One region of the Peribacillus simplex NBRC 15720 genome, then DNA from elsewhere that is predicted to be linked to it. Evidence: riboswitches for the same ligand, from Rfam matches in the RefSeq annotation. Region 1 holds a riboswitch; each other region holds the start of a gene.
What was found. A riboswitch is a leader RNA that binds a small molecule or an ion and turns the genes downstream of it on or off. The one in region 1 is predicted to bind cobalamin.
Positions count from the first base shown of each region.

Region 2: it holds a riboswitch for cobalamin, as region 1 does, so the genes downstream of both, BS1321_RS12830 (ABC transporter substrate-binding protein) here and BS1321_RS07115 (ribonucleoside-diphosphate reductase subunit alpha) in region 1, are expected to answer to the same signal.
Region 3: it holds a riboswitch for cobalamin, as region 1 does, so the genes downstream of both, metE (5-methyltetrahydropteroyltriglutamate--homocysteine S-methyltransferase) here and BS1321_RS07115 (ribonucleoside-diphosphate reductase subunit alpha) in region 1, are expected to answer to the same signal.
Region 4: it holds a riboswitch for cobalamin, as region 1 does, so the genes downstream of both, BS1321_RS00970 ((2Fe-2S) ferredoxin domain-containing protein) here and BS1321_RS07115 (ribonucleoside-diphosphate reductase subunit alpha) in region 1, are expected to answer to the same signal.

Region 1 is NZ_CP017704.1:1,502,738-1,510,377, forward strand. It holds gene BS1321_RS07100 (helix-turn-helix domain-containing protein) at 1-906, opposite strand, end outside; gene BS1321_RS07105 (SulP family inorganic anion transporter) at 1,212-2,669, shown strand; gene BS1321_RS27370 (hypothetical protein) at 2,755-2,901, shown strand; gene BS1321_RS07110 (manganese-dependent inorganic pyrophosphatase) at 3,001-3,930, opposite strand; cobalamin riboswitch at 4,225-4,404, shown strand; gene BS1321_RS07115 (ribonucleoside-diphosphate reductase subunit alpha) at 4,546-6,843, shown strand; gene BS1321_RS07120 (ribonucleotide-diphosphate reductase subunit beta) at 6,886-7,640, shown strand, end outside.
Region 2 is NZ_CP017704.1:2,686,060-2,693,699, forward strand. It holds gene BS1321_RS12815 (DNA topoisomerase III) at 127-2,319, shown strand; gene BS1321_RS27495 (hypothetical protein) at 2,534-2,698, opposite strand; tRNA gene BS1321_RS12820 (tRNA-Arg) at 3,499-3,572, opposite strand; gene BS1321_RS12825 (polysaccharide deacetylase family protein) at 3,802-4,650, shown strand; cobalamin riboswitch at 4,737-4,911, shown strand; gene BS1321_RS12830 (ABC transporter substrate-binding protein) at 5,086-6,051, shown strand; gene BS1321_RS12835 (FecCD family ABC transporter permease) at 6,014-7,069, shown strand; gene BS1321_RS12840 (heme ABC transporter ATP-binding protein) at 7,076-7,640, shown strand, end outside.
Region 3 is NZ_CP017704.1:1,829,347-1,836,986, reverse strand. It holds gene BS1321_RS08720 (acyl-CoA thioesterase) at 1-125, opposite strand, end outside; gene metE (5-methyltetrahydropteroyltriglutamate--homocysteine S-methyltransferase) at 122-2,428, opposite strand; cobalamin riboswitch at 2,571-2,762, opposite strand; gene BS1321_RS08710 (potassium channel family protein) at 3,006-3,425, shown strand; gene bcp (thioredoxin-dependent thiol peroxidase) at 3,488-3,958, shown strand; gene BS1321_RS08700 (aminopeptidase) at 3,970-5,091, shown strand; gene BS1321_RS08695 (D-2-hydroxyacid dehydrogenase) at 5,228-6,172, shown strand; gene perR (peroxide-responsive transcriptional repressor PerR) at 6,329-6,772, shown strand; gene BS1321_RS08685 (YgzB family protein) at 6,868-7,221, opposite strand; gene BS1321_RS08680 (nucleotidyltransferase-like protein) at 7,398-7,640, shown strand, end outside.
Region 4 is NZ_CP017704.1:190,077-197,716, reverse strand. It holds gene cbiQ (cobalt ECF transporter T component CbiQ) at 1-442, opposite strand, end outside; gene BS1321_RS00980 (energy-coupling factor ABC transporter substrate-binding protein) at 492-803, opposite strand; gene BS1321_RS00975 (energy-coupling factor ABC transporter permease) at 805-1,548, opposite strand; cobalamin riboswitch at 1,724-1,919, opposite strand; cobalamin riboswitch at 2,120-2,309, shown strand; gene BS1321_RS00970 ((2Fe-2S) ferredoxin domain-containing protein) at 2,460-2,828, shown strand; gene cobJ (precorrin-3B C(17)-methyltransferase) at 2,843-4,480, shown strand; gene BS1321_RS00960 (sirohydrochlorin chelatase) at 4,499-5,431, shown strand; gene cobK (precorrin-6A reductase) at 5,428-6,198, shown strand; gene BS1321_RS00950 (precorrin-8X methylmutase) at 6,211-6,858, shown strand; gene BS1321_RS00945 (cobalt-precorrin-5B (C(1))-methyltransferase) at 6,864-7,640, shown strand, end outside.

The DNA.
Region 1 (7,640 bases):
GGCCACATGGTTCGAGAGGAATTTTAATAGCTCGAGGTCCCCCAATGTAAATGCACCCATTGCCTTATTCGCTAAATGAATCATTCCTACAGTCTTAAGATTCACTACCAACGGAACCGACAACTGAATGCCACCCGATTTTTCAAAGTATGGGAAATAGGCATGTAATTCATTCTCCCCCTTGACCATGATTGTTTCCTCCAGTTTTGGAGATCCTATCGAAGGGCTTTGCAAATTAAAACAGTTTTCCGATTCATCGTATAAATAAATTGAGGCTGCTTCAGCCTTGGTTCCTTCACATGATAGCTCAAGCACCTTTTGCACCAATTCTTCCATCGACGAACCTGGCGTCACATTTTCATTGACCCAACTGATGCTGTTTAACTTCCTTTTCTCAAATTCCTTTTCCTTCGCAAGCTGCATGGCAACTGCAACATCTTTTCCAAATTCAACAAAAATCCTCTCCACTTCAGAAATCAAAGGAACGAAATTATGAAAACCGATTATACAGAATCCATAGCTAACTCCCTCATCTTTTAAAGGAACGGTGAACCAAGTTGAAATCATTTCATTCTTCATTAATTTATAGAATTCACAATTGAGGCTGCTTTCCTTTTTCCTAATATCCCATCCTTCTTCGAGAATTTCCGGGGAACATTCACTAAGGTGAATGGGAAAAGAATCTGCAAAATGCGGCGAACCGCCTTTCCATACTTTTGGATATAAACGATCATCATCTCTCAATACGATTGCCACAAAGTCCCATGAAAATTCCAATTGAAATGATTCCACCGTAAAATCCAATGTTTCTTGGATTGTATCGAATTTCACTAAATTTCTTGCCGTCAGTCTTAAATGATTCTCAATTTTTTCCACTAGTTTCATTCTTTTCTCACTCTTATTCATAGGAGTAACCCCCATTTTCATCCATAATAAAAGAATAACACATTTAAATGCAGAAAAATCTGAATCATAAAGCGAAGTCTTTCAGAAGCCTTTGGAAATTTTTCGCCCTTTCTTGTTGCTCATCGTCATTTCTTGAAAACTCTCTCTTAAGGCATTTTACCTTGATTCGCCAATGTAAGAAATGAATAGCCCTCGACTTGTCGTTTATATTATCCATATAGATAGAAAGAAGGGCTCATGCTATAATTTAGTGCGTTAAAAAAAGAATTCAACACACATATATAAAAGAAAGAAGGAGTGTTTCTTTGAATACATCTGCATACAAACAGGAATGGTTCGGCAACGTTAGAGGAGATGTCCTATCGGGAATTGTCGTTGCCTTGGCATTGATTCCGGAGGCGATTGCCTTTTCGCTCATTGCTGGCGTTGACCCAATGGTTGGTCTATATGCCTCATTCTGCATTGCCATCGTCATCTCTTTTGTCGGCGGAAGGCCGGGAATGATATCGGCTGCCACTGGCGCAATGGCACTCGTCATGGTCGACCTTGTTAAAGATCATGGCTTGAACTATTTACTTGCTGCAACAATATTGACTGGGTTGCTACAAATTTTACTAGGGGTTTTAAAAATCGGGAAATTAATGAAGTTCATTCCGAAGCCGGTCATGACTGGTTTTGTGAATTCTTTAGCCATCTTGATTTTCACGGCACAGCTCACCCATTTCGTGGGCGAAACATGGGTCATGTATGTCATGACAGCCGTTTCATTAGCTATCATTTATCTTTTTCCGCTGATCACGAAAATCATACCTTCACCACTTGTCGCCATCATATTCATGACGATCGTTGCAGTTACCACGGGGGCTACAGTGCGGACTGTAGGGGATATGGGGCAATTGACCGAAGCGCTTCCGATGTTCATGCTTCCAGACATCCCTTTGACCTTCGAAACTTTGGCGATCATTTTCCCTTATTCCATAGCCCTTGCGTTTGTGGGGTTGCTTGAATCGTTATTGACAGCTCAAATAGTTGATGAGATGACTGACACGGACAGTAATAAAAATAAGGAAGCCAAAGGCCAGGGGATTTCGAATATCATTGCCGGATGTTTTGGAGGAATGGCAGGATGTGCGATGATCGGCCAATCCGGCATCAACATTAAATCAGGAGGAAGGGGCCGGCTCTCCACTTTTGTAGCTGGCGCATTCCTTATGGTATTAATCGTGGTATTGAATGATGTCCTTATTAAAATACCGATGGCTGCACTTGTCGCAGTCATGATCATGGTTTCAATCGGGACCTTTGACTGGTCTTCCCTAAAGAGGCTCACTATAGCTCCAAAGTCAGATGCTGCCGTGATGATCGTGACGGTCCTCATTGTCCTTTATACTCATGACTTATCTAAAGGGGTATTTGCTGGAGTGCTCTTGAGTATGATTTTCTTCTCGGCTAAAATTTCTAAAGTAACTGTAGAGAAAACGGAAGACATCCAGGCTAAGAAAATCATTTATCGTATCAGCGGACAAATATTTTTCGCTTCTGTCCAGGACTTTGTTTCGAAGTTCGACTTCAAGGAAAAAGCAGATGCAATCGTCATAGACTTTTCCCTTTCTAAAATCTGGGATGCTTCAGCAGTCGGTGCTGTTGATACGGTTGTCCTTAAATATCAGCTTCAGGGAATAACTGTCCAAGTGCAAGGACTCGATGACGAAAGTTCGTTATTGCTTGAAAAACTCGCCACCTCAGAAAGTAAAATATCTTGAAGTAGTAAAATTCTGCTGAATAGAAACTTTTCAAACCGACAAAATAGATAACGTGAATTATTTTCTTTTGAAAGGAGCGAAAAGCATGACACCCGAGCAGGATTATACGGCAGCAAATCTGTCACCGGATTTATTGAATGAACTGAAAAGTTTTGAAAGCAAACTTGGCGAGGAAGCCAATAAAGAATTGATTGTCATCGCCTATGAAAAAGAAAAGGAAGCTTTGAATTAAGAAAAAAGACTCAAACACCCTTAATGGATGGTTGAGTCTTTTTTTGCATGTACAGAAAAAGGATGCCCATGTTTTTAATGAGCACCCCCTTTTTCTGTATTATTTGCTGAATACGTCCGTTAAGACCGGCACGATTTGTTTTTTACGCGATACAACGCCTTCTAAGACGGCTATGTTATTGTTTAATGAAACGTCGTATGCTTTTTCCACTGCATAAGCTGCTTTACCAAGAGCCAAGGCAACAGAATCATTAGTCAAGATATCCGTTACGACGAATAGGAATAAGTCCAATTCCTTCACATCGATGACCGCTTCAATCGCCGCTTCCAATTCTGCTTGCTTAGCAAGGACTTCGTTCGGATCTACAGCATTGACCTGTGCTATCTCCACTTTAGCCATTCCCATGGAGAATTCCTTTGCATCAAGAGTGATAAGCTGGGCAATCGTCTTGTCGCTCAAGTCAGCTCCAGCTTTCAACATTTCCAAGCCGTATGTTTCAGCGTCGACTCCCGCAATGGCAGCCAGTTCCAATGCTGCTGCAACGTCTTGCTCCGTGCAGGTCGGTGATTTGAACAATAAAGAATCGGAAATGATGGCAGACAGCATAAGACCTGCAATTGCTTTAGGGACTTCAATTCCGTTTTCTTTATAAATTTTATTTAAAATGGTTGCCGTACAACCAACTGGTTCCGCACGGTAATATAAAGGATCGCTTGTTTCAAAGTTAGCGATACGGTGGTGGTCGATAACTTCCAACACACGGACTTGGTCAATATCTTCAGCACTTTGCTGGCGTTCGTTATGATCGACCAGGATTACGCCGTCAGCTTCCCCTGAAACTTTTTCCACAAGACGGGGAGCATCGAATTTGAATTGGTCCAATGCATATTGAGTTTCACCATTCACTTCACCGAGACGAACTGGTTCAGCGTTGATACCTAACTGCTTTTTCAGATCTGCATAAGCGATTGCTGAACAGATTGTGTCTGTATCCGGGTTTTTATGTCCAAAAACTAATACTTTTTCCAAGATTTTATCCCCTTTTTCATAAATATTTTTCCGCGAATCCCCTCATCGCAATAAGGGAGAGCCACCTTTACTAGACAATTTATTTTAACACAAAATCCCGTAAAATCAGCGCCTGAATTACCCATTCCCCAATAAAAACTTTCATTCCTTCACCTTCTACCCTCACTTTGTCAATAGATAAGGGCTGTTTTTTTTCAAATATATTAGTTGAATTATCATCGTATATGGCTTACGATAATATAAGCAGAAATACTAGATATTGATTACATAAACAATAATAATAACTATATATAGAATTTTTTTATAATCCAAGGTGCCAGTGATGGCTGAAAAGGGAATCCGGTGTAAACCCGGAACTGTCCCCGCAACTGTAAATGTGACGAAATGAGAAACCACTGTATAGCTCTCTATACGGGAAGGACTCAAAGTAGGATGATCATGAGTCAGGAGACCTGCCTTGAATTTTTCACGTTTCTTATTCTTCGGGGATTGAGATGATGAAACGATAGTATAACGGCTATTTTTTCATGGCTCTTTTATTCTATCGTTTGATCCGCTCAATTCATTGGGCGGTTTTTTTTTTATTTTAGCGGAAGTTAACAAGGAGGAATATTAATGACTCAAACATATAACTCTACCATAAGTGAAAATGACACAGAAACGAAATCCATCCAGCTTGAGATGTTATCGAAGGAGTTCGAAGGCCGTCTCGATATGGAAAAGTTCAAAAAGCGTTTTACAAAATGGCTTGATCGCAAAAGTGACTCAACCGAAGAACAGGCATCAAGAAAACTGATTCAGCTCGCTCTTGAAGGTGTGGATATTGATGCTCCAGATTGGACGTTTGTTGCTGCAGCAGAACTATTGAATACAATGTATAGGGATGCACGAGCCAATCGAGGTTATGAAGGCATGAGTTATGGTCCATTCTATGAACTGATCACGGAACTTTCCCAGCTTTCAGAAGGTCAGCGTTATCCCATTTATAAATCAGAACTGCTATCTTCATATACAAAAGCGGAAATTGAGGAATTGGGTTCGGTGATCGACCCGGAAAAAGATAAATTATTCTCTTACATAGGCATCTACTTATTAAACGATCGCTACCTAGCCCGCCCAAAAAAGGACAAGGTCTACGAACTGCCACAAGAACGCTTCATGATCATCGCGATGGAAATCATGCGATTGGAAAAAACGGAGCACCGCCTGCAACTTATAAAAGAAGCATACTGGGCCATGTCCAATCTTTATATGACCGTTGCGACTCCTACACTCTCCAACGCAGGTAAAACACATGGACAGTTAAGCTCTTGCTTTATCGACGCAATTGAAGATTCCATTGACGGCATCTACCTATCTAACTACGATGCAGCAAAAGTATCTAAATTCGGTGGCGGCGTCGGTCTTTACGTTGGTAAGATTCGCTCTCTTGGTTCTGATATCCGAGGTTTCTCTGGAAACAGTTCCGGCACGACTCCCTGGATTCGACTATTCAACCAGACAGCTGTAAGTGTCGATCAATTGGGTCAACGTAAAGGTGCCATCGCGATTTACTTGGATGCCTGGCATAAAGATATCATGAGCTTCCTCGATTTGAAAACACAAAACGGGGATGACAGATTAAAAGCCCATGATATTTTTACAGGTGTATGCATACCTGATTTATTCATGGAGGCTGTACGCGACAGAAAAGAATGGTATCTTTTCGATCCGCATACCGTTAAGCAAACCCTTGGATTTTCACTTGAAGATCTTTATGACGAGAAGAAAGGCGAAGGAAGCTTCAGGAATCATTATGCACTTGCTGTCGAGGCCGCAGAAAATGGCACGCTTCCAAACTATAGCTTTGAAAAAATCAATGCGATGGACATCATGAAAAGCATCATGATTTCTCAATTGGAAGAAGGCGTACCATATATGTTCTACCGCGATGAAGTGAACCGGAAGAATCCCAATAAACATAAAGGTATGATTTATTGCTCTAACCTTTGCACGGAGATTGCCCAAAACCTAAGCCCTTCGACGATCACGGATGAATATGAAACAGAAGATGGAGATGTTGTTGTGGTTCGTAAAAGCGGCGATTTCGTTGTCTGCAACCTTTCATCCATTAACTTGCCCCGAGCGGTGGGCAGTGATGTTTTGGAAAGATTGATTCCCATTCAGATCCGTATGCTGGATAATGTCATTGATGTGAATAATCTTCCTGTCAAACAAGCATCCATCTCGAACAAACGTTACCGGGCAATTGGTTTAGGAACGTTTGGATGGCATCATTTACTTGCCACACAGAATATTTATTGGGAATCCGATGAGGCTGTTCACTATGCCGATGCTTTATACGAAAAGATCGCTTACTTAACAATTAAGGCATCCAACGAATTAGCCAAGGAAAAAGGATCATACCCATATTTTGAAGGATCGGATTGGCATACAGGGAGCTATTTCGAACTGCGTGACTATACAGATCAAAAATGGATGGATTTAAAAGCAGACGTGCAGGAACACGGGACCCGTAATGGATATTTAATGGCCATTGCACCCAATTCATCGACCGCTAAAATCGGTAATTCCACGGATGGAATCGATCCTTTGTATGAAATTGAATTTTACGAAGAAAAGAAAAACTTCAAATTCAAGGTGACCGCACCAGGCTTGACGCCAAAAACTTATGAATATTATAAAAAGACGCGATTTAATTTGGACCAACTGGAAAGCATCAGGCAAAATGCAGCCCGCCAACGCCATATTGACCAAGCAATCAGCTTTAATCTGTATGTACACAATACAATCAAAGCGAAGGTCCTATTGGATATCCATTTAACGGCATGGGAAAGCGGGTTGAAATCAACGTATTATGTTCGTTCGACTTCTTCCGAATATGACAATGCCTGCGAAAGCTGTTCAAGTTAACGACAATCATAACCCAGTAATCTATTAAAGGAGTTTTCACGAATGACCAATCATATCAAAAAGATTCGGATGCTGGAACCAACGCATCCAACCAAGGCAACCGGTGTTTTCAAAGGAGAAGCTTCAGGCTTCCTCCTTTGGAACGATATTCAGTATGAAAAATTCTATGATACCTATACACAGCTCATCAATAACTTTTGGAAGCCTTCGAGCGTGAACATGATTCAGGATAAAAAGCAGTGGGGCGAATTGGACGAAGATATCCAGGACGCTTTTCTCGATATCCTTACGATGATTGCTGGAATGGACAGTCTTCAAACGCCCACTTTAGTAGAAATCCTTCGGTACATCAAGGATCCGGCGGCAAAGGCTATCCTGGCCAACATGGCCCAGCAGGAATCGATCCATAATGAATCTTATTCCTATATCCTTGCTTCCTTGATTCCGGTAGGCAAGCAAAAACAGCTTTTCGACCGCATTAAAGAACATCCTGAAGTGATTAAGCGTAACCAACCGATCGTTGATGCTTATCAAACGTTCGTGGATGATCCCAGCCCTCAGCATTTATTCGAGGCACTGATCCATTCAACGAACCTTGAAGGGATTTATTTCTACCTGGCTTTCGCCTTTTATTATAATTTAGGACGCCAAAATTTAATGACCGGTTCCGCTACGATGATATCCTATATTCATCGCGATGAAATGGTCCATTTCGATTTCATTGGAATGCTCGTTCAAATCTTGATGTATGAATATCCTGAGTTAAATAATGAAGAAAATACTAAGTTCATCTATAC
Region 2 (7,640 bases), 1.2 Mb from region 1:
GGAGCCCCTCGAAGGGAAATCCTTTAATGTGAACCAATGGATCTAATGCCATGCTGTGCATTATCGCCCTGTCATAAATTATATGAGATAATAGAGGAACCAGTTTAAAAGCGAAAGGATGTTATTATGAGTAAAACAGTCGTACTGGCCGAGAAACCTTCGGTCGGCAGAGATATAGCAAAAGTCCTGAATTGCGGGAAAAAGGGTAATGGCTTTTTTGAAGGCGAACAGTATATCGTCACTTGGGCACTAGGTCATTTGGTCACCCATGCAGATCCGGAATCTTATGATGAAAAATATAAAACTTGGCGCCTTGAGGACCTGCCCATGTTGCCGACTACTTTGAAATTGGTCGTGATCAAGCAATCAGGCAAACAGTTCCAATCGGTTAAAACACAATTGAACCGCAATGATGTCAAGGATGTCATTATTGCAACAGATGCAGGCCGCGAAGGGGAGCTCGTTGCACGCTGGATTCTCGAAAAAGCGAATGTAAAGAAGCCGATTAAACGGCTTTGGATTTCCTCTGTAACGGATAAAGCGATCAAAGATGGATTTAAAAAGCTGAAGGATGGCAAGGAGTATGAAAACCTATTTGCCTCTGCTGTTGCAAGGGCAGAAGCGGACTGGATCGTTGGGATGAACGCGACAAGGGCTCTAACTACGAAGCACAATGCCCAGTTATCCTGCGGCCGCGTCCAAACGCCGACACTCGCGATGATTGCAAAAAAAGAAGAAGAAATAAAACAATTCCAGCCTAAGAAATATTATGGGGTTTCGGCAACGGCAGAATCCAATTTGCGCCTAATCTGGCAAGATGCCCAATCAAAAGATATCCGTACATTTGATAAAACCAAGGCCGAGAAGGTTCTTGCGGCAGTGAAGGGGAAAAAGGCAGAAGTGGTGGAAGTGAACAAAGCTCATAAGAAAAGTTTTGCTCCTTCTTTATATGATTTAACGGAACTTCAACGGGACGCCAATAAGAAATTCGGCTATTCGGCGAAAGAGACGTTATCAATCATGCAGCGTTTATATGAAAGCCATAAAGTCTTGACTTACCCAAGGACGGATTCACGCTTTTTATCAACGGATTTGGTTGATACGCTAAAAGAAAGATTACAGGCTGTCAGCATTAAACCATATGCCCAGTATGCTTCGAGAATCCTGCGCAGCCCGATTAAGGCAAATAAATCGTTCGTGGATGATAGCAAGGTCACTGATCACCATGCAATCATCCCCACTGAGCAAACGCCGCTGCCGGGAAAACTGAGCGACAAAGAATCGAAAATCTATGATTTGGTCGTTAAAAGGTTCCTTGCTGTATTAATGCCACCTTTTGAATATGAACAAACGACCATCACCGCAAAAATGGGGCAGGAGACGTTCATGGCAAAAGGGAAGGTCGTCCTGAAATCAGGATGGAAGGAAGTCTATGATCACCAATTCGATGAGGAAGAAGCTAAAGATGGCCTTGCTGAGCAACTGCTTCCGAATGTTCAAAAAGGTGACAGTTTAACTATTTCGGCTGTGAAACAAACAGAAGGTGAAACGAAACCGCCGGAACCATTCAATGAAGGGTCGCTTCTTTCGGCAATGGAGAATCCCGCTCGCTTCATGGCAGGGGAAAGCAAAGAGCTCATCAAAACTCTGGGTGAAACTGGCGGGATCGGTACTGTTGCAACGCGTGCTGACGTTATTGAAAAACTGTTCAATAGCTTCCTGATCGAGAAGAGGGGAAAGGGCCTTCACGTTACCTCGAAAGGAAAACAACTTCTTCAATTGGCACCTGAAGACTTGCGATCTCCAGCTTTGACAGCTCAATGGGAGCAAAAGTTAACCGCGATTGCAATAGGAAAGCTGCCAAAACAGGCTTTCATCGGCGATATGCGCGCTTACGCCAAAAATATCGTCCATGAAATCAAAAATAGTGACCAAAAATTCAAGCATGATAACGTGTCAGGTACGAAATGTCCTGATTGTGGCAAGCTGATGCTTGAAGTGAATAGTAAAAAGGGAAAAATGCTTGTCTGCCAAGATCGTGAATGTGGCCACAAAAAAGGTGTTTCACGTGTAACAAATGCCAGATGCCCACAATGTCACAAAAAGATGGAAATGCGCGGTCAAGGAGAAGCACAGACATTCACCTGTAAATGCGGTTTTCACGAAAAACTTTCTTCTTACAATAAACGAAGAGGGCAAAATAAAAATCAAAAAGTATCCAAAAATGAAGTCTCCAATTATATGAAAAAGCAAAATAAAGAAGAGCCGATCAATACTGCATTGGCCGATGCCTTGGCCAAACTGAAATTCGATAAATAAAAGAAAAGAGTCCTTCACCTTTAGCTCGATGGTGAAAGGGCTCTTTTTTATGGGCTTATTTGCAAGGAGCAGGTGTGGGCAATTTTTCTTGTCGGCAGGCCTATCTTTCCAGACAACAAGGTGGCCGCTTGATGAAGTGGCGAAATTCATATAAAAGAAAATGACGGCAGAAAGGGATGGAGCGCTCGCTCCATCCCTTTCCATATATCTTCTGTTAAACCTCATTCAGTACGGTGCCATGTAATTCATATTCAAGTGTTTTGTCAGTGTGTGTGTGTTTATCCGAATCTACTCGTATGAGCATACTGAATGGCTGCTGATCACCCGGACTGAAAATTGCTTCATCATTCTCTGGATTCCATAGGCTGTAAATACTCATGATCAGTATCCTCCTCCTTTGGATGAGAAGACTAGTAATTCCCTTCTTGATTATCATCTAACTCTTCAATTGACTCTAACGCTGATCACCGGGACTAAACACCGCTGCGTCATTCTCTTTGTTCCATTGGCTTCTGATTGTACTCATCATGCACATCATCTCCTTTGGTGAGAATGTCTTACAGTATTTGTATACCCGGATGGGACAGGTTAAAACATTTATTTTTAAAAAAGGCAGTATCATAACCAAAAACCCATTATTTATCTGCAGATGTGTATCGACGTAATAAATAAAAACTTGATTAGTTTTCTCACGCTGTTCAACGCCTGCATAAGCCTTCTTATTTTTTGAAAAAGTGATATATTCGCTTATTGAAAGAAGGTGATAGATCACTAACGTAAATAAAAGACGGATGATAAACAGATAAGTATTCCGTTAAATACCTAATGTGCCGTACATATTCTCTTAATGTTCGCTTTCGGACACCTTCAGCAACTTTTGCACGGAGAAAAATATCTAAGGCTTCTTGCAGTGTGTATTCAATCGTGAAACTTTCCGTAGTCTTACTGGCAATTTCCGTTCCTTTAACGATGTTCCACGCTGTTTAATAACGTGTTTTTTCATAAAAAAAAAGCACCTCCAGACATAGAAAAGTAATAGTGAAATGGAATATCACTGTTTCCTACATACAGATGTGCTTTTATCCTACATATAATTTATGGCTTTAACGGTCATACCAACAGAAAAAACCCTGCTATAACACGGAAGAACCGCATTATAACAGGGTTTATAAACTTTAGCGTCCCAGATAGGAATCGAACCTACGACCTACAGCTTAGGAGGCTGTCGCTCTATCCTGCTGAGCTACTGGGACATATATAAAAGTCGACGACTTATTTATTATATTTCTTATAGGCAAACTTTTCAAGCTAATAGCTTATACTTATGAAAAAAAAATCCTCATAAATGCTTAGCGGGTCACTAAGCTCTCATATTTCCCTTTTTTTCATTAAATGGAATACTTTATTATTCATTTGTTTTCTGGTACTATTATACTAGAAAAAAACAGGAGAATGATAGTGGGAAAATATAAAGTTTTATGGATGGTGGCATTGCTGGGGATTTTGATTCTACCTGGATGTTCACAAGGGATTTTAGAGGGTATAGGCACAAAGACGGCTGCGCCGATTGCAGAAGATGACATTGAAGTGGTCGAAGCAGCTGAAAATATGACCGGGCAGGATTTGGAGGAGCAAATCGATACGGAGGACTGGATAACGGCCGAGTCCGCGGTCGAGCTTCCAATATTGATGTATCACAGCATTTCAGAAGGTAATGGCCTTCGGGTTCCAAGAGAGGAATTTCAATTACAAATGGCTTGGCTTCGGGAGAATGGTTACTATACATTATCCCCTGAAGAAGCATTCCTCGTTTTAACCGAGAATTGGCTGCCAAGTGAGAAGTGCGTCTGGCTTACTTTTGATGATGGCTATACAGATAACTACACGGAGGCTTTCCCGATATTAAAAGAAAATGATATGAAAGCAACTGTTTTCATGATCGGGAAGTCCATTGATAAAGGTCATCACCTGACTGAAAATCAAATGGTGGAGATGAGCAGGAATGGGATTTCAATCGAAAGTCATACTATCAACCATTTGGAGCTGAACCGCATGACGGCAAAGCAGCAAGAAGCGGAAATGGTTCAGTCGAAGGAGCTATTCGACCGTATCCTCGACCAGGACACGACAGTGCTTTCCTATCCGGTTGGCCGGTATAACGAAGAGAGTCTCAGGCTGTCAGAAGAAGCTGGATACAAGATGGCAGTCACTACTGAACCTGGGGGGGCTTTAAGGGACCAAGGGATGCATGCCCTGCATCGAGTTCGGATTTCACCTGGGTTATCAGTCGAGGGGTTTGCTTCACTGATTGAAAATGCTTCAAATCATTGAAGGTGGACGGCTCATTTCGTACTTGTTCAGAAAAATCATATAATAATCGATTCTTACATGGTGTATAATGAAGGCAGTGAAAATTATATACATATGAACGATTTGGTGTCTTAATGACTTAAAAGGGAAGTTGGTGAAATGCCAGCGCGGTCCCGCCACTGTATATGGGAGCTGACGGCTGTGTACCACTGTATGAGATATGGGAAGGTGCCGTTGACGATGACCATGAGCCAGGAGACCTGCCAGAATTCGTACACCTGTAACCTACGCGGATGGGAAGGTGTGTGGCAGACCCAAGAGTCCGTAATGATATTGTTGCCATGCAAGCATCTTCCGTTTAACGGGAGGTGCTTTTTGTTTTGGGGGCATCTTCCGGGATTGCGTTTTCTTTATTAGGTGGGAAGAAATTAAATGAAAAGATTGTGGGGAATGAAAATGAAGAAAATTTTTGGTCTGATACTGTTGATGTTGCTTACTGCAGGCATGATGGTTGGCTGCAGTGACGCTACTGATGAAGGAAAAGAAAAACAGCAAACGAATCATGCTCAACACAAGGCTTTCCCGATTACGATTAAAGATGCAACAGGGGAAAAAATAACGATAGAACAAAAGCCGAAGAAAATCGTTTCGTTGATACCAAGTAATACGGAAGTGGTCTTTGCACTTGGTTTGGGTAAAAAGGTCATTGGTGTTTCCGACAATGATAATTACCCGGAAGAAACGAAAGAAATTGAAAAAGTTGGCGGAATGGAAATGAACACGGAGCTGATTGTCTCCATGAAACCTGACCTTGTTCTTGCGCATGCATCAAGTGCCCATAATTCAAATGAGGGTTTACAGCAGCTTAAGGATGCTGGAATAGATGTCCTCGTAGTCAATGATGCACAAAGCTTTGACCAAGTCTATGAGTCTATTGAAATGATTGGACAGGCAACGGGAGAACATGATAAGGCAAAAGAAATCGTTGCGGATATGAAAACGAAGCTCAAGGATATTCAGGAAAAAGCCAAATCCGTAAAGGAAGAGGATAGGAAGACCGTTTTAGTGGAAGTTTCGCCTTCACCGGAAATATACACACCTGGAAAAAATACGTTCATGAATGAAATGCTTAATATTATTTCAGCGGATAATGCTGCTGCTGAATTGGACGGTTGGGCAAAAATTGATGAAGAGTCGATGATTGCTGCAAATCCGGATGTCATCATTACAACGTATGGTTATTATACGAAAGATTCAGTAAGTGAAGTGACGGCCCGAAAAGGATGGCAAGACGTAAATGCTGTTAAGAATGACCAAGTCTTTGATGTCCATTCAGACTTGGTGACCCGTTCCGGTCCACGTTTAATAGAGGGAGTAGAGGAACTTGCCAAATCAGTCTATCCGAACCAATTTGACAACTAAATGGGCGTTTGCTTATTTGATTGCGTTGTTAATTTTGTTATTCGCAATGACGATAGGCATTTCCTTTGGTTCGGTGCCAGTACCGGTTCCCGTACTTATGCAAATAATCGGCAAGGAGATTTTCCATTTGCCGATTTCTGCTGATCCGGATGTTATGCTTACGAATATCGTGATGAACATCCGCTTGCCGCGTGTGTTGCTTGCGGGTTTGGTCGGGGCATCACTTGCGATTGCGGGTGCGGCTTTTCAGGGACTGCTCCGGAACCCGCTCGCTGATCCTTACACATTGGGTATTTCATCAGGAGCATCGGTCGGCGCCGTATTGACAATATTCTTGAATATTTCACTGCCGTTCATCGGTTTATATACTCTTCCGGCACTGAGCATCTTATGCTCAGTGCTCACGATGCTTTGTGTACTGACGTTTGCAAAAAAAATGGATCGATCGATGAAAGTGGAAACGATCATTTTAACGGGGATCATTTTTAGCTCGTTTTTAAGTGCCTTCATTTCATTGATGATTGCGCTGACGGGTGATGAATTAAGACAAATCATCGGCTGGCTGATGGGAAGCGTTTCAATGCGCGGATGGAATTACATTGCAATCATTTTGCCGTTTTTTATCATTGGTTCATTGATCTTGATCATGAATACAAGTGAATTGAATGCGATGACTTTCGGGGAAGACCGGGCAAAACACTTAGGTGTGAATGTTAAGCGGCGGAAAATGTGGATCTTGATAGCCGGTTCGACATTGACAGGGGCAGCCGTTGCCGTTTCGGGGGCGATTGGCTTTGTAGGATTGGTCATTCCTCATTTTGTCCGAAAGATTTGGGGGCCTGACCATAAACATTTACTTCCGTTGTCATTGTTGATAGGAAGCGGATTCTTAATATTGGCGGATTTTGTGGCACGAACGATCATTGCCCCATCGGAACTGCCGATCGGGGTGATCACCTCACTTATCGGGGCACCTGCATTTGCGCTGATTTTATTAAAGAGACGGAGAGAAGGGTAAAAACGGATGCTTGAAGTAAGAGGGTTAACAGGTGGATATCATAACAAAGCTGTTTTGGACTCTGTCTCTTTTGATGTACATAAAGGGGAATTATTCGGGATTCTTGGTCCAAATGGCAGCGGGAAAACGACGCTTTTAAGCATGCTTAGCGGGGTGCTCGATTATAATGGCGGAAGCGTACGGATAAGAGGTAGGGATTTGAAGGATTATTCGTCAAAGCAACTTGCACAGGTCATTGCTGTGCTCCCTCAACATTCCTCATTAGCTTTCTCCTATTCAGTAAAAGAGACGGTCTCACTTGGGCGATATGCCCATCAATCAGGTTGGTTCCATAGTTGGTCCGCAGAAGATGAATCGATTGTCCAACGAGTTATGGAACAAACGGGAGTAGCTGATTTTCAGGATCTTCATTTTGAACGATTATCAGGAGGGGAGAGACAAAGGGTCTTGCTGGCACAGGCACTTGCTCAAGAGCCGGAAATCCTTTTTTTGGATGAACCTACGAACCACTTGGATCTTTCCTATCAAAAAGATCTTCTTGATCTAATGAGGAAAATGGCAAAAGAGCAGA
Region 3 (7,640 bases), 330 kb from region 1:
TCAACATATGCCATTACTTTTCCACCAAAGATGGTATTGTGATGATTTGTATCCGGTGGAAAAACAAGGTCGGTTAAAAAAGACAGTGACTGCTGTGTTGGATGGGCAACGTTCTTTTCAATCATTTGCCTGTTGGTTTAGCTAAAAGATTTTCACGGACGATTTTTGCTGCTTCGACCATGTTTTTCAGGGAAGCGACGGTTTCCGGGATACCCCTTGTTTTCAGGCCGCAGTCGGGATTGATCCAAAACTGGTCTTTATCCAATACCTTGATGCCCCGTTCAATCATATCGACCATTTCTTCCACTGCCGGCACACGCGGGCTGTGAATATCATACACACCCAGGCCAATACCTTTTTCATATGTTTTTTCCTCGAATGCCGAAGCAAGCTCCCCATGACTACGGGATGTTTCGATGGAAATTACATCGGCATCGAGGGAGGAGATGACATCCATGAAACTGTTGAAGTCGCAATAGCACATATGCGTGTGAATTTGGGTTGTATCCTCCACGCTTGATGTGGATATCAAGAATGAATTTACAGCCCAGTTCAAATACTCATCGCGATCGCTTTTTTTCAATGGCAGACCTTCTCTAAGTGCAGGCTCATCAACCTGAATCATTTTAATTCCAGCGGATTCCAATGCAATGACTTCTTTTTCTAAAGCGAGTGCCAGCTGATAGCAAACATTCTCCCTGGAAGTATCATCACGGACAAATGACCAGTTCAAAATCGTAACAGGACCTGTAAGCATTCCCTTTACCGTCTTCTTCGTAAGGGATTGTGCGTATACACTTTCCCTGACTGTCATCGGTTCGATGAAATGGATGTCGCCGTAGATGACTGGTGGTTTCACGCAGCGGGATCCATAGGATTGTACCCAACCCTTTTCTAGAAAGACGAATCCGCCTAACTTATGGCCGAAGTATTCAACCATATCCGTCCGTTCGAATTCCCCGTGAACGAGAACATCCAAACCGATTTCTTCTTGGATTTCGATCCACCTGCCGATTTCTTCGTTAACGAATGTTTCATATTGCGAAGCGGTCCATTCTCCTCTTTTGAATTTCCCGCGTGCTTGTTTAACTTCAAGTGTCTGCGGAAAGCTACCGATCGTAGTCGAAGGAAGAAAAGGCAATTTGAAAAATTCCTGTTGTTTTTGGTAACGTTCTTTAAATGGAAGCTGACGGCCGGAGGTCCTGGTTTTAACCTTTTCGACATTGGATTGTACACTCCCGTGATTCCGTGCATTTGAACTTGCTAACGTTTGAACCGTAAATTTATTTGCATCGACTTTTTCGGCAATTGCTTCAAAGCCTTGATTATTCCCTTTGACCAAGAGTGTGATTTCCTCAAGTTTCTCATCAGCGAATGCAAGGGCCTCTTTCACTTCTTTTGAAAGGGCGGTTTCATTACGAACGGTCACCGGGACATGAAGCAGGGAACAAGAGGGCTGAAGCCAAATTTGGTCTTCGGCTACCTTTTTCTTAAGAGTCTCGATCAATTGGATTTTTTTCGATAAATCAGATAGCCAAATATTTTTTCCGTCAATCACACCTGCAGCAAGCACTTTGTCCTTCGGGAAACCGAATGCTTCAAGATTACTTAGATTCCTCCCCTTATCATGTACAAAATCAAGACCGATTCCTTGGACTTGTAATTCGATGACTTCTTGGTAATGTTCCACGGCATCAAAGTATGTTTGTAGCATGATGTTCAGGTTTGGTGCTGCTTCATTCAGTTTTTCATAGAGGTAAGTAACAGTTTGCATATCATCTTTGGAAATGGATGAAACAAGAGAAGGTTCGTCCATTTGAACCCACTTCACGCCTTCTTGCTCCAACTCCCGCAGGATTTGCGTGTATAGGGGAAGCAGGCTCAGGATGATGCCAGGGATTTCTTGTTTATTGAAGCCTTTGGAAAGGGAGATGAAAGTATAAGGTCCGATCAACACGGGCTTAGTTTCAATCCCTAGCTTTTCCTTGGCTTCCCGATATGCTGCAAGTGGTTTATTTTCTGTTAAAGTCAGCTGTGACAGTTTTAATTCAGGGACAATATAGTGATAGTTCGTATTGAACCATTTCGTCATTTCGGAAGCGACTTCATCATTGTTTCCGCGAGCCATTGAATAATAAACGGAAAGGGGAACGCTCCCGCCTTCATAAGCTGAATAACGCTCAGGAACAAGACCGAACATTACGGACATATCCAGCATTTGATCATAGAAAGTGAAGTCGTTGACAGGAATGATATCAATGCCTCGTTTCTTCTGTTTTTGTAAGTTGCCTAAACGGATGGCTTTTAGTTGTGCCGTAAATTCTGCTTCATCGATTTTTCCGGACCAGTAAGCTTCTAATGTACGTTTCCATTCACGATCTTCCCCGATTCGAGGGTAACCCAAACTACTGCTTTTCAAAATTCCCATCCTCCTACATTCATTTGTTTGATCAATAAAAAAAGCATCCCTAACCGTCAAAAGAGAAAGTTAGAAATGCTTAAAATAAAGAGGCAGAATGCCCCTTACAATTATAAGGTCCCTAACACCTCCCTATCTCCCGTAGGTTAAAACAGTGTTGTCGAAATAGGCAGGTCTCCTGACTTAGGGAATATCATTAGCGGCGGGCCTTCCCGATCCTTTGATCAGTGGCATATTGGATGGCGCTAACATTCCCATTACAGTGGCGGGACCGTGCCGGAATTACACCGGACTTCCCTTTTAATCCTAATGAAAATTAGGAACCTATTTCCACATATGAAATTTTGCAAAACCTGCCTTGATAACTGTTTGCAGGTCAAAGATTTATAAAATAAAAACTATTATAAAAATTTAGACAATCGTAACATATCCGACCAAAAGGGTCAACATGGAAAAAAGATTCGGGAATTGTAACCGTTAATTGGAAGTGTGGGTATAAGGCTGAGGTCTGTTCCTAAAAAAGAATATATTGTTTGGACAGGGAGTATGTATAGAGGGAGTGGCGTTTTGAAATGGGGCGTGGGGGATGACTTTCTACATCTTGATTGCAGGAATCATTTTTTGCATGGTGATGAGCATTCGTACGTTATTTCTTGTTGAGTCGGGAGGAAAGAAATTTTCTCTGGAGGATATGCTGTGGCTTGGCAATTTATATGCGACGATATTAGTTGGGTTTGCACTGATTTATTTATTATACGAGCTTCAGAATCATTCGGTGATTCTTGATATGGGCAATCGATTGGATGGCACTTTCTATGAACAGTTGAAGACTTCTTTTTATTTTAGTGCGATGACGATGTTTTCTGTGGGGTATGGAGATATAGCCCCAATTGGCATGGGCAGGATGATAGCTACCATTCAGGCTTTCATCGGGTATACACTGCCGGCAGCGTTCGTGATTCGGACGGTGATCGATCTGGAGCAGAAAGATAGGAGGGATAAATGAAAGTTGTTTTTCTTTCGATTATTGGGTACTCTTACCATAATGAAAAAAATGGAGGGTTCAATATGACTGTTAAAATTGGTGAAACAGCACCTGATTTCAAACTCCCTGCAAACAATGGCGAAATGGTATCGCTATCGGATTTTAAGGGGAAATACATTGTTTTATATTTCTATCCAAAAGACATGACGCCAGGCTGCACGACGGAGGCCTGTGATTTCCGGGACCATAATGAGCAATTCGAGGAATTGAACGCTGTAATCATTGGTATCAGCCCAGATCCAGCGGCACGTCATGAAAAATTCATCGAGAAACATGGATTGCCTTTTCTGCTGCTGGCTGACGAAAATCATGAAGCGGCTGAATCATTTGATGTTTGGCAATTGAAAAAGAACTTCGGCAAGGAGTATATGGGCATTGAACGTTCAACTTTTCTGATTGATAAGTCTGGTAAGGTAGTCAAAGAATGGCGTAAAGTAAAAGTCAAAGGCCACGTCGAAGAAGCGCTTGAAACTCTTCGCGACCTCGAAAAATAAGGGACAGGCAGATGAAGGATGAGCGAATAACGAAGCTTGCAGCCAGGCTGATTCATCATTCGATACAATTACAGCCAAAAGAGAGAATCCTCATACGGGGGCATATCAACACGAAACCATTATTGAAAGAACTGATTGATGAAATATACAGAGTTGGTGCTTATCCATATGTAGAACTCGAAGACGATGAGATAAGCCGCCACCTGTTACAAGGGAATGTGAAGGAACAACTTGACATATCTTCGCAATGGGCCTTGAAGAAATATAGGGATATCGATGCAGTCATCATCATCACAGGGGAAGAAAACGATGTGGAAATGACTGATGTTCCCATCGAGAGGCACCGTCTTCAAGGGGAGGCAATGAAATCCCCCACTCTTTTCTATGTAAACAACCGACGTTGGGTCTTGCTTAATTATCCCACCAACGCATCCGCGCATAAAGCCGGCATGACCTTCGATAGGTACCAAGACTTCCTTTTGAACGTATGCACCATGGATTACGGGAAAATGGAGGCGTCCTTGAAACCGTTAAAACAATTGATGGAACGAACTGACAAAGTCAGGATCGTTTCACCTGGGACAGATTTGACCTTTTCCATCAAAGATATGCCTGCCATCATATGTGCCGGAAAAAAGAATTTACCGGATGGAGAAGTTTTTACGGCACCCATAAAAGATAGTCTCAATGGAAGGATAGCCTTCAACACACCAACAACCTATGAAGGAATCACCTTTAGTGAAATAGAATTAAACTTTAAAAAGGGAAAAATCATTAAAGCGACATCCAATCGTGACTCTGAAATGAACCAAATTCTTAATATTGATGAGGGGTCCCGGTTTATCGGGGAGTTTGCAATTGGAATCAATCCATACATATTGGAACCTATGGACGATATCTTGTTCGATGAGAAAATAAGCGGGAGTCTGCACTTGGCTCTTGGACTTGCCTATGAAGAAGCTGATAATGGAAACCGTTCATCGATACATTGGGATATGGTCTTGATCCAGCGTCCCGAATATGGTGGTGGTGACATCTATTTTGACGACGTCCTGATCAGAAGGGATGGCGTTTTCATTTTGCCGGAATTACATGCATTAAACCCAAATTCTTTAAAATTAAGCCTTTTTTAATAAGGGTAAGGCTTTTGTCCAACTCAAAAAGGGGACACCTGAATATGCTTTATTAAGGGAATACCTCCTCAGAGAAAGTTGCGCGGGACACATAGAGCCCGTGTTTTTTTATGTTAATTAAAAGGGAGAGATAAACATGTTAATACTTTCAACTGTCATTCCGAATGAAGGCATCCAAACGAAGATGATGGAAGCTTTTCCTGAATTGAACTTCATTTATCAAAAAGGATGGACGGATGGCCCGCTTCGTGAAGCGGAAATCTTAATTACATATGGTGAAGACTTAACTGAAGAAATCATTGGGAAAGCGGCGAACTTGAAATGGATCATGGTCATGAGTGCAGGGATGGAATTAATGCCATTTAAAGCCATTGAGGAACGTGGCATTCTGGTGACCAACGCAAGAGGCATTCATAAAATCCCAATGGCTGAGTATACGATAGGAATGCTTTTGCAATATGAAAAGAAATTGAAATTGCTTATGAAGAATGAAAAGGAAGAACTGTGGGATAGAAAGATTGAAGTAGGGGAATTGAATGGCAAGACTATGATCGTTATTGGTGTCGGTGCAATTGGAGGGGAAGTGGCTCGTCTTGGGAAAGCTTTTGGGATGACGACGATGGGAGTGAACCGGAGCGGGAAACCAGTGGAATCCATCGATTACCTTTATACCATGGATAATTTATTGGAAGCCATACCGGGAGCCGATTATATCGTATCAGTCTTGCCAAGTACGGATGAAACGAAGGGCTTTTTGCAAAAAGAACACTTTAAAGTAATGAAAGAATCTGCAGTATTCGTGAATATTGGCCGCGGTGACCTGATTAACGATGAAGAGTTGATCGAAGCCCTGGATGCTGGGGAATTGTCTCATGCCATCTTGGATGTATTTGATCCGGAACCTTTAGGAAAAGGGCATCCGTTTTGGAAGATGGAGAATGTTACAGTCACACCGCATCTATCAAGTAAAAGCGGAGAATATTTACCAAGAACCTTTGCCATTTTCGAAAAAAACATGCGTGAATACATGAAAGCTGGAAAAGACTTCACCAACGTAATTGACTTATCTAGGGGATACTAAACTCAATGCAAAAATGGGAAAGATTCACTGTGTTCATGAATAAACTAAAAAAGAATGGTTAAGCCATTGAATTATTGACAAATTCAACGCATAAAAGGTACACTATTTATAAATATTATAATTTAAGAATTCATACTTAATGAGAAAAAGAGGTGGATGACGGTGTCTGAAGTTCAGTTAAAAGAAGCGTTGGATTCCTTAAAAGATACCGGTGTAAGAATAACTCCTCAACGCCATGCGATACTTGAGTATTTGATAAGCTCCATGTCCCACCCTAGCGCTGATGATATATATAAAGCGCTGGAAGGCAAGTTTCCGAATATGAGTGTGGCAACGGTTTATAACAACCTGCGTGTTTTCCGTGAGGTAGGTTTGGTAAAAGAACTTACGTATGGTGATTCTTCAGCAAGGTTTGATTTCGTGACGACGAATCATTATCACGTAATTTGCCAAACTTGCGGAAAAATTGTGGATTTCGATTATCCTGCATTGGATGAAGTCGAGCATTTCGCAGCACAAGTCACCGGTTTCAATGTTAGTCACCATCGGATGGAAATCTACGGCGATTGTACGGATTGTGCGAAAAAAGAATCGCATTAAAAAAAGTTCCTCCACTTGGTTGGAACTTTTTTTTATGTTATGAAGAAATGATACAATTGTTAAAGACTTCTTGAAAGGGAATTAAGTTAGGCGACCTAGTCATGCAGGCTTTTTCGGTTATATTTTTCGTTGAATTCTTCGCCTTCCAACTTTCTGTCAAGTGTCAATGGTTCTTCACAATGCATGCAAATATCTACACGCCCTAGTATTTTTGTAGGTTTGCCGCAGTTAGGGCAGACAACCTGGATTGATTTTGTAGAAAGCATTCCAATCCAAAAATAAACGCCGGTGCTTGCGATTATGAATAAAAGGCCCAGACCCATGAAAATCGTCATGACAACAGGGTGCGTTTTGAAGAATAGCCCAAGGTACATTACGATAAAGCCAATGAAAATCAAACTCAAAGCAAAAGTACGTATTTTATTGATTTTGCTAGAATATTTAGCCATGGATTGTCCCTCCTAAAATATAACTTTAACTATAACATAAACAATGGATGGAACAAAAAAGAAATTAAGGATACATATTACTTTTGAATTGAATTGGTTTGGGGTAAGGGAAATAAGCAGGAAATTGAAGAGTTTTGTCGAAAGTCTAAAAAAAAAAGGTTTTGGAGGAATTTATGATGGAAGATATCCTTCGCCCGATTTATCAAGAGCGAGCAAGTTTAAAATCTACACTTGGAATCTTGTTAATAGAAAAAAGAGATGATAATAGCCCGATTACCGATACATTTGACTACATTCTTTTTGTAATAGCAGACGAAGCCGAAGAGGCCGTGTTTTTAAAACATTACACTTACCAGGATAAAAAGGCAGCCTTGCATATCGTAAAGGAAGATCAATTAAAAGAATGGCTCCTATTAGGG
Region 4 (7,640 bases), 1.3 Mb from region 1:
AAATAAAGATGAAGCGATAGGTCAATTCTATTAAATCGACCAATAAGGAAGGCACTTTAAGTTTTCGCATCACGGATAGGATGACGGTAATGGGTGTAGTTAAGGTAAGGAAATATAAACAGCTGATGCTGCCTAATACGACAGTGATCAAATTGATCACTGTACCTACGCTATCATCGCTGATGAATATTTGCCAGTTCCCGACCTCCCAGGACCACCATATATTCGAAATCGAAGTAAATTTGCTTGTAAAAGAAAAAAGGATAGTAATTGTACCTGATATTATAAAAAATCCTGGTAATAGAAGTAATTTAAGATAATAGGAAAGCGGGATTTTTGCCGCAAAAATGATTAAAGCGCTCATCACCGTAAAAGTGATGAGCGAAACGGTCATATCCCTTACCGTTAACGAAAATAGCAAAAGGGAGAGTGCAAAAACCATTTTTTCCAACGGATGTACATCCTTTAGCCCATTGAAATAGGCATATTTATCAATGAGTAACATGCTTCGATTTTTCGGGAATTTCTTGTTTGGTTAGCTTATTCCTTTGCTTCGTTACACCTATGAAATAACCAATGAAACCAGCTCCGATTGCAGCTTGCAACGCAAATAATAAGCTTTCGGTTTCTGCACCTGGCGGTTCCCAAATATTGTTGAACCATGGCTTGTATTCCGGCTGGATTTTAGTGATGGCTTCTTCAGCTTCGCCGTCGGCACCGCCAAATTCCGTACCTTGTTGGGTGATTAATGGTATGGTAGCAAGAATGACGACCAGGAAAAGCAGCAGTAAACTTTTTTTCATGTTAACGGGCCTCCTTAGATAAAACTCGCAGCAATTTCAACTCGCCTAGATTGTATTTTTTCAAGAAATTCATCACGACGACTGTCAATAACCCCTCACTAATTGCCAAGGGAATTTGGGTCAGGGCAAAAATCCCTGCAAATTTACTGAAAGAGGCCATGAATCCTCCTACCTCGGATGGAAAAGCAAGAGCAAGTTGAACGGAAGTTACCACATAGGTTCCTAAATCTCCAAAAGCAGCTGCCAAGAAAACGGCAAGAGAGAAAGACCACCCCAATTTAGTAGCGCCCTTGAAGACAAAGTAAGCAATGAAAGGGCCGCAAACCGCCATGGAAAATGCATTGGCCCCTAATGTCGTCAATCCTCCGTGAGCCAGTAAAACAGCTTGAAATAACAGAACGATGGAGCCAACGACACTCATGGCCAATGGTCCGAATAAAATGGAACCCAATCCAACTCCGGTAGGGTGTGAAGAACTTCCCGTAACGGAAGGAATCTTAAGGGCAGATAAGATAAATACAAATGCGCCCGATAGGCCAAGTATCATTTTTGTTTCTGGGTTTTCCCTTACTTTGGACCTAATGGACCGGTAACCCAAGATTAAAAATGGAAGCGTCACGGCCCACCAGAATATAGCCCATTCAATGGGTAAAAAGCCCTCCATGATATGCATGGCCATTGCCCGTTTTGGGACAAAAAGCAGTAAAATGACAAAATAAAGAATTTTCCAATTGGTTCTTTTCATTCTTTCTCCTTTCAACACTTTTAATTTTTCTGATCAATCTTTAGAAGAAAAGCGGCGCCCAACATAAAAAGCACTTCTCTCAAGGGAAAGAAGTGCGTAATGAACAGGAATTTTGCAGCATAAACCAACAATGGGCCTTTCTGCCTGATCCGCACACCCATCCTCGTAGGCTGAAACAGTTTCACACTTCATGGCAGGTCTCCTGGCTTAGGTTCATCATCCCGTTACATCCTTCCCATCTCATTTGACAGTGGATTAAAGTTAAAGTAATAGGACTTCCCTTTACAGTGGCGGGACCGCTCCGGATTTTCACCGGCTTCCCTTTTAAGCTGAATTCCGAGGAATTCAACACCATAAAACTTATGTAATTATTTGAAAATTCTCGTATAGTGTACCATAAAGAAATAATTCCAGCTACACTATCTTTTTTTTCGGGACGAAGTTTGTTGCGAGGAAAGGATTGTAACTGGTTTTACACTATTAAACTTTTCTAAACAGTCGGAATAAACTATTGAATTTTGATAAAGTTGTTATATGATAGATAAAGTTAGTTAGAATGTATAATAAAACCAAATATTTCATTTTTAAAAGTGCTCTTGTCTGAATAAGCAAGGGATAATAGGGAAAACGGTGAAAATCCGATGCAGCCCCCGCTACTGTAAACGCTGATGAAATTGTCGATAGCCACTGGCATGATGCCGGGAAGGGACAAAGTAAAATGAAGCGTAAGCCAGGAAACCTGCTTTTAAAATTGCATGATACTTTTCGGAGGGAAAGGTAGAAGGACTATGACGATTTTAGGAGATTGGGCATGCTTGCCTGGGGCTCCTCATTCATATAGTTTTTTTAAACCTTGACTCTAATGTTAAGGTTTTTTATTTTGCCTTTTCCCTGAATTCAGGAGGAAAAAGATGACTACTTGGAACTTGACGGGTACAAATACGCATCTGTTGATTTGTAATGGGAGCAGCTGCATGAAAAAGGGCGGGGAAGAAGTAACCCAAGCGATTCGCGATGAAATTACTTCCAAAGGACTGGATTTGAAAATCCATACAACCAGGACACGCTGTAACGGAAGATGTAAGGATGCCTGTGTTGTGATTGCCTATCCCCAAGGAAACTGGTATCGAGTGGAAACGCCTGATTTCGGTCGGCAGATTGTCAGCCATATTGATGATGGGGAGTTTGTTCCACAAATGATCTACCAATTCAATGATGGGGAAATGACACCAAATCCAGATTTTCCTGCTCATACGGGTATTTCAAAGAACAAAGCGTAAAAGGAGATGTCTTAATGAGTACAAACGGTAAATTATTCGTCGTGGGCTTTGGGCCAGGGAATTTTGAACACATTACCAAACGTGCTGTCGAAGCCCTTCAAGAAAGTGACTACATCATTGGTTATAAAACTTATGTTGAGCTCATTCAGGGACTGCTTACAGATCAAACGATTATTAGTACGGGGATGACTGAAGAAGTATCACGTGCACAGGAAGCAGTGAAACAAGCGGAGCTGGGAAAGAAAGTGGCGGTAATTTCCAGCGGAGATGCCGGAGTTTACGGGATGGCAGGGTTGGTTTATGAAGTATTGATTGAAAAAGGCTGGAAAGAAGAAACTGGAGTGGGCATTGAAGTCATTCCTGGCATTTCTGCAATCAACTCTTGTGCATCTTTACTTGGGGCACCAGTCATGCACGACTCGTGTACGATTAGCCTCAGTGATCATTTAACTCCTTGGGAACTGATCGCTAAAAGGGTTGAGGCAGCTGCAATGGCAGACTTTGTCATTGCACTTTATAATCCGCGCAGCGGCAGGCGGACCAGGCAAATTGTTGAAACACAGAAAATTCTCCTCCGCTACCGTTCGCCAGATACACCTGTTGGGTTGGTGAAAAGTGCTTATCGCGATAGGCAGGATATTGTCATAACCAATTTGAAAGATATGTTGAATCACGATATTGGAATGTTGACCACCGTCATTATTGGTAATTCATCCACCTTTTTATATGATGACAAAATCATCACACCAAGAGGCTATCAGAGGAAATATACTTTGAATTCGGAAAAGCAAACATTGAAGCCGCATCAGCGTCTGCAAAAAGAAGCGGAACCGTGGGCGTTAGATCAAGAAGCCTTTACCGAGTCTGCTGGAGGAGTTGGATTACTTACAAAAGCACCAGAAAAGAAGCCAGCTTCCTTTGAAATGGCAATGGAAGCCCTGTCGAGAGTCAAAGGCCAAACCATTCAGCAATCCATTAAGCCGATTGTTCAGCAAAAAATAGAGTCGGTATTCGAGCTTGCCGTTAGTCCAGGTGTGGCGAATAAACAATTCACTCCCAAACAAATGATGACACTTGCGGAGGTTGTCGGGGAAAAGGGAACGATGGAATACACGCCAAATCATAAAATTGTATTAAAGATTCCGACAACTGATCCGGAAGTCATTACGGGGAAGTTGCAATCAGCAAACTTTCTATTATCGCCGATTGGAGATGTACTGACATTAAAAGCCTGTGATTTCTGTGATGGTGAAAAAGCGGAATCCATTCCTTATGCAGATGAAATACACCGGGTGCTTGGCGGAATGAAAATGCCCAAGGAATTGAACATCGGATTTAATGGGTGTGGGATGGCTTGTTATAGTGCTGTGATGGATGATATTGGGATTGTCTTCCGAAAAGGGAAGTTCGACTTATTTCTTGGAGCTAAACCGGTTGGAAGAACAGCCCATCCAGGTCAGCCGGTTGCGGAAGGCATTGAACCGGAACAGCTAGTTGAGCTGATTACGGACATTGTCGGGGAGTATAAGCAAAATGCCCATCCAAATGAGCGGCTTTTTAAATACTTCAAACGTTCGAAAAAGATACAGAATTTTTCTTATCAGGACATCGCTCCCAAAATAAACATTGAGCCTGCGCCTTGTGAAGACTAATCAAGAGGGGGAAAGTAAATGAAAGCAGTTTTGTTCGTAGGACACGGAAGCCGCTTGGCTTCGGGAAATGAGGAAGTCCTTCATTTTATTGAAAATATGATTCCGGCAATGGACGAGCGCTTCCTAGTAGAAACGTGCTTCTTAGAATTTGCGGTACCGAATATATCTAAAGGCATTGATAATTGTGTAAAACGAGGAGCTACTGAAGTTATCGTCATACCGATCATTTTGTTGCATGCAGGACATTCGAAATTACATATCCCAGCTGAAATAGAGGATGGGAAAACCAAGTATCCAGAAGTGAAATTCACATATGGCCAAACGATCGGGGTTCACCATGATGTATTGACAATCCTGACAGACCGTCTTGAGGAAGCGGGATTCGATACAACCGCTGAACATGCTGAGACAGCAATATTGCTAATTGGCCGAGGTGGCAGTGATGCTGATGCAAATAGTGATATATATAAAATTTCACGATTATTATGGGAAAAATTAAACGTTAAATGGGTCGAAACAGCTTTCATGGGTGTAACGGACCCGCACGTTGATGAAGGTATTGAACGATGCATCCGGTTAGGGGCAAAAAAAGTAGTGATGCTGCCATATTTCCTCTTCACAGGCGTGTTGATGGAAAGAATGGAGGATATGCTTATAGGCTATCAAGAGCATTATCATGATCGAGAATTCATTTTGGCGAAGTATTTTGGGTATCATCCAACATTACAGAACATTCTCCAAGAGCGAGTAATTGAAGCTAGTGAAGGCAGGTCAAGTGGGGCACGTGATTTGGAAAACTATCGTAAACATGTCGAGGAACATGGACATGCCCACCATCATCACCATCACGACCACGACCACCACCATGATCACGATCACGATCATGACCATCATCACGATCACGATCATGACCACGATCATGATGGGCAAGTGGTGGGGACGTCAAAATGATTTTGTTCTTGGCGGGTACAAGTGATGCAAGGGAATTAGCGATTGAGATGCAGCAGGTGGGATTCAAGGTTTTGGCAACTGTTGTAACTGGGTCGGCGGCTAAGAGTTTGCAAGATGCAGGGATATCTACCCGGATTGGCCGATTAACTGCAGAGGATATGACATCTTTAATCTCTGAAAAAGGTTTTCATGCTGTAGTTGATGCAAGTCATCCATTTGCGGAAGAAGCATCCAAAAACGCCCTTAACGGAGCAAAGGCAGCCAATGTTCCTTATATTCGTTATGAGCGTGAAAGCCAACGGTTTCAGAATGATAAATTGATAGTTGTCCGTGATTATGAGGAAGCTGCCAAACTTGCCGCTTCAAAACGGGGAGTCATTATGCTCACGACCGGAAGTAAAACCCTAGCCGTGTTCGCAAAAGAATTGGTTGGGCTCGAGAATACCAGAGTCATAGCGAGAATGCTGCCACGCATGGACAATATGGAAAAATGTGCGCAGCTGGGCATTGAACAAAAAAATATCGTTGCGATTCAAGGTCCATTTTCCAAAGAATTAAATAAAGCTCTATATGAACAGTATGGCGTCACATTGATGATAACCAAAGAAAGTGGCAAGGTCGGTGCGGTTGACGAGAAATTGGAAGCCGCGTTGGAATGTGGAATAGAGACGATTATGATATCGCGACCGGATGTGGACTATCAAAATGTACATTCCAGTTTTGATCATGTCATTGCCGAGTTGAATAAACAGCTAAATGAAAATTAGGAGGAATGCAAGATGGATTTTAAAACGGATTTTAAACCACTAACTGTAGACCCGGACAAAATATATGATTATAGCTTTTCAATCATTGCTGAAGAAATGGGCAATCATGATTTTTCTGAGGATGAATGGAAGATCGTCCGCCGGGTCATTCATGCTTCAGCGGATTTTGAATTGGGAAGAAGTGTCATCATTCATCCAAATGCCATTCAAGCTGGTGTGGAAGCCATTCGCAAAGGTAGACATGTCATTGCTGATGTGCAAATGATCGAGAGCGGTACAGGCAAAAAAAGATTTCAAAAACACGGCGGGGACGTTCATTGCTATATTTCAGATCCAGATGTGATGGTCGAAGCAAAACGTTTGAATACGACAAGGGCGATCATTTCGATGCAAAAAGCCGTTAATGAAAATGAAGGGGGCATTTATGCCATTGGCAATGCACCTACCGCTTTACTTGAGCTCATTCGCCTTATTAAAGAAGGGATTGCAAAACCGGACTTAATCATTGGAATGCCTGTTGGGTTTGTTTCTGCAGCGGAATCTAAAGAGGAACTGGCTAAGATCACAGAAGTGCCATTCATTACGAATATTGGCCGAAAAGGTGGAAGTACTGTCACTGTTGCAGCATTGAACGCGATTTCCCTTTTAGCTGATAGTTAAAAAACATGGAAAAGAAAGTGAAAAAAGACCCCTCACAAATGCGTCATGGGTATACGACGGGAGCATGTTCGACAGCCGTGACCAAAGCGGCATTGACCGCTTTGATCACGGGGGATGCACTTGAGGAAGCAACGATTTCCTTGCCCATCGGCCGAGATGCCACTTTCACTATTGAGAAATATGATATATCGGAAAATGCAGTTAGTGCGGAAACCATTAAAGATGCCGGAGATGATCCCGATGCCACCCATCTGGCACATATTATCTCTACTGTCAGCTGGTCGGATGCACCTGGGATTATCCTGGATGGAGGGACCGGTGTGGGCCGTGTGACCAAACCCGGTCTTCCCGTTCCAGTAGGAGAAGCTGCCATTAATCCTGTACCGCGCAAAATGATTTTAACCACTGTGCAACAAACATTGGAAGAATTTAAGATCAATAGAGGAGTGAAAGTCGTCATCTCCGTGCCCGCAGGTGAAGAAATAGCGAAAAAAACATTAAATGGCCGCTTGGGGATTGTGGGAGGCATTTCCATTTTGGGAACAAGGGGCACTGTCGTCCCTTTTTCCAGTTCCGCCTATATGGCAAGTATCGTCCAGGCTATCAGTGTCGCCAAAGCGAGTGGGTGTGAGCACCTTGTCCTAACCACTGGCGGGCGCAGTGAAAAGTATGCAATGGGCCTTCTCCAGGATTTACCTGAGGAAGCCTTTATTGAAATGGGTGACTTTGTAGGCTTCTCACTTAAGCAATGTAAGAGGCAGGGAATTAAAAAGGTCTCACTG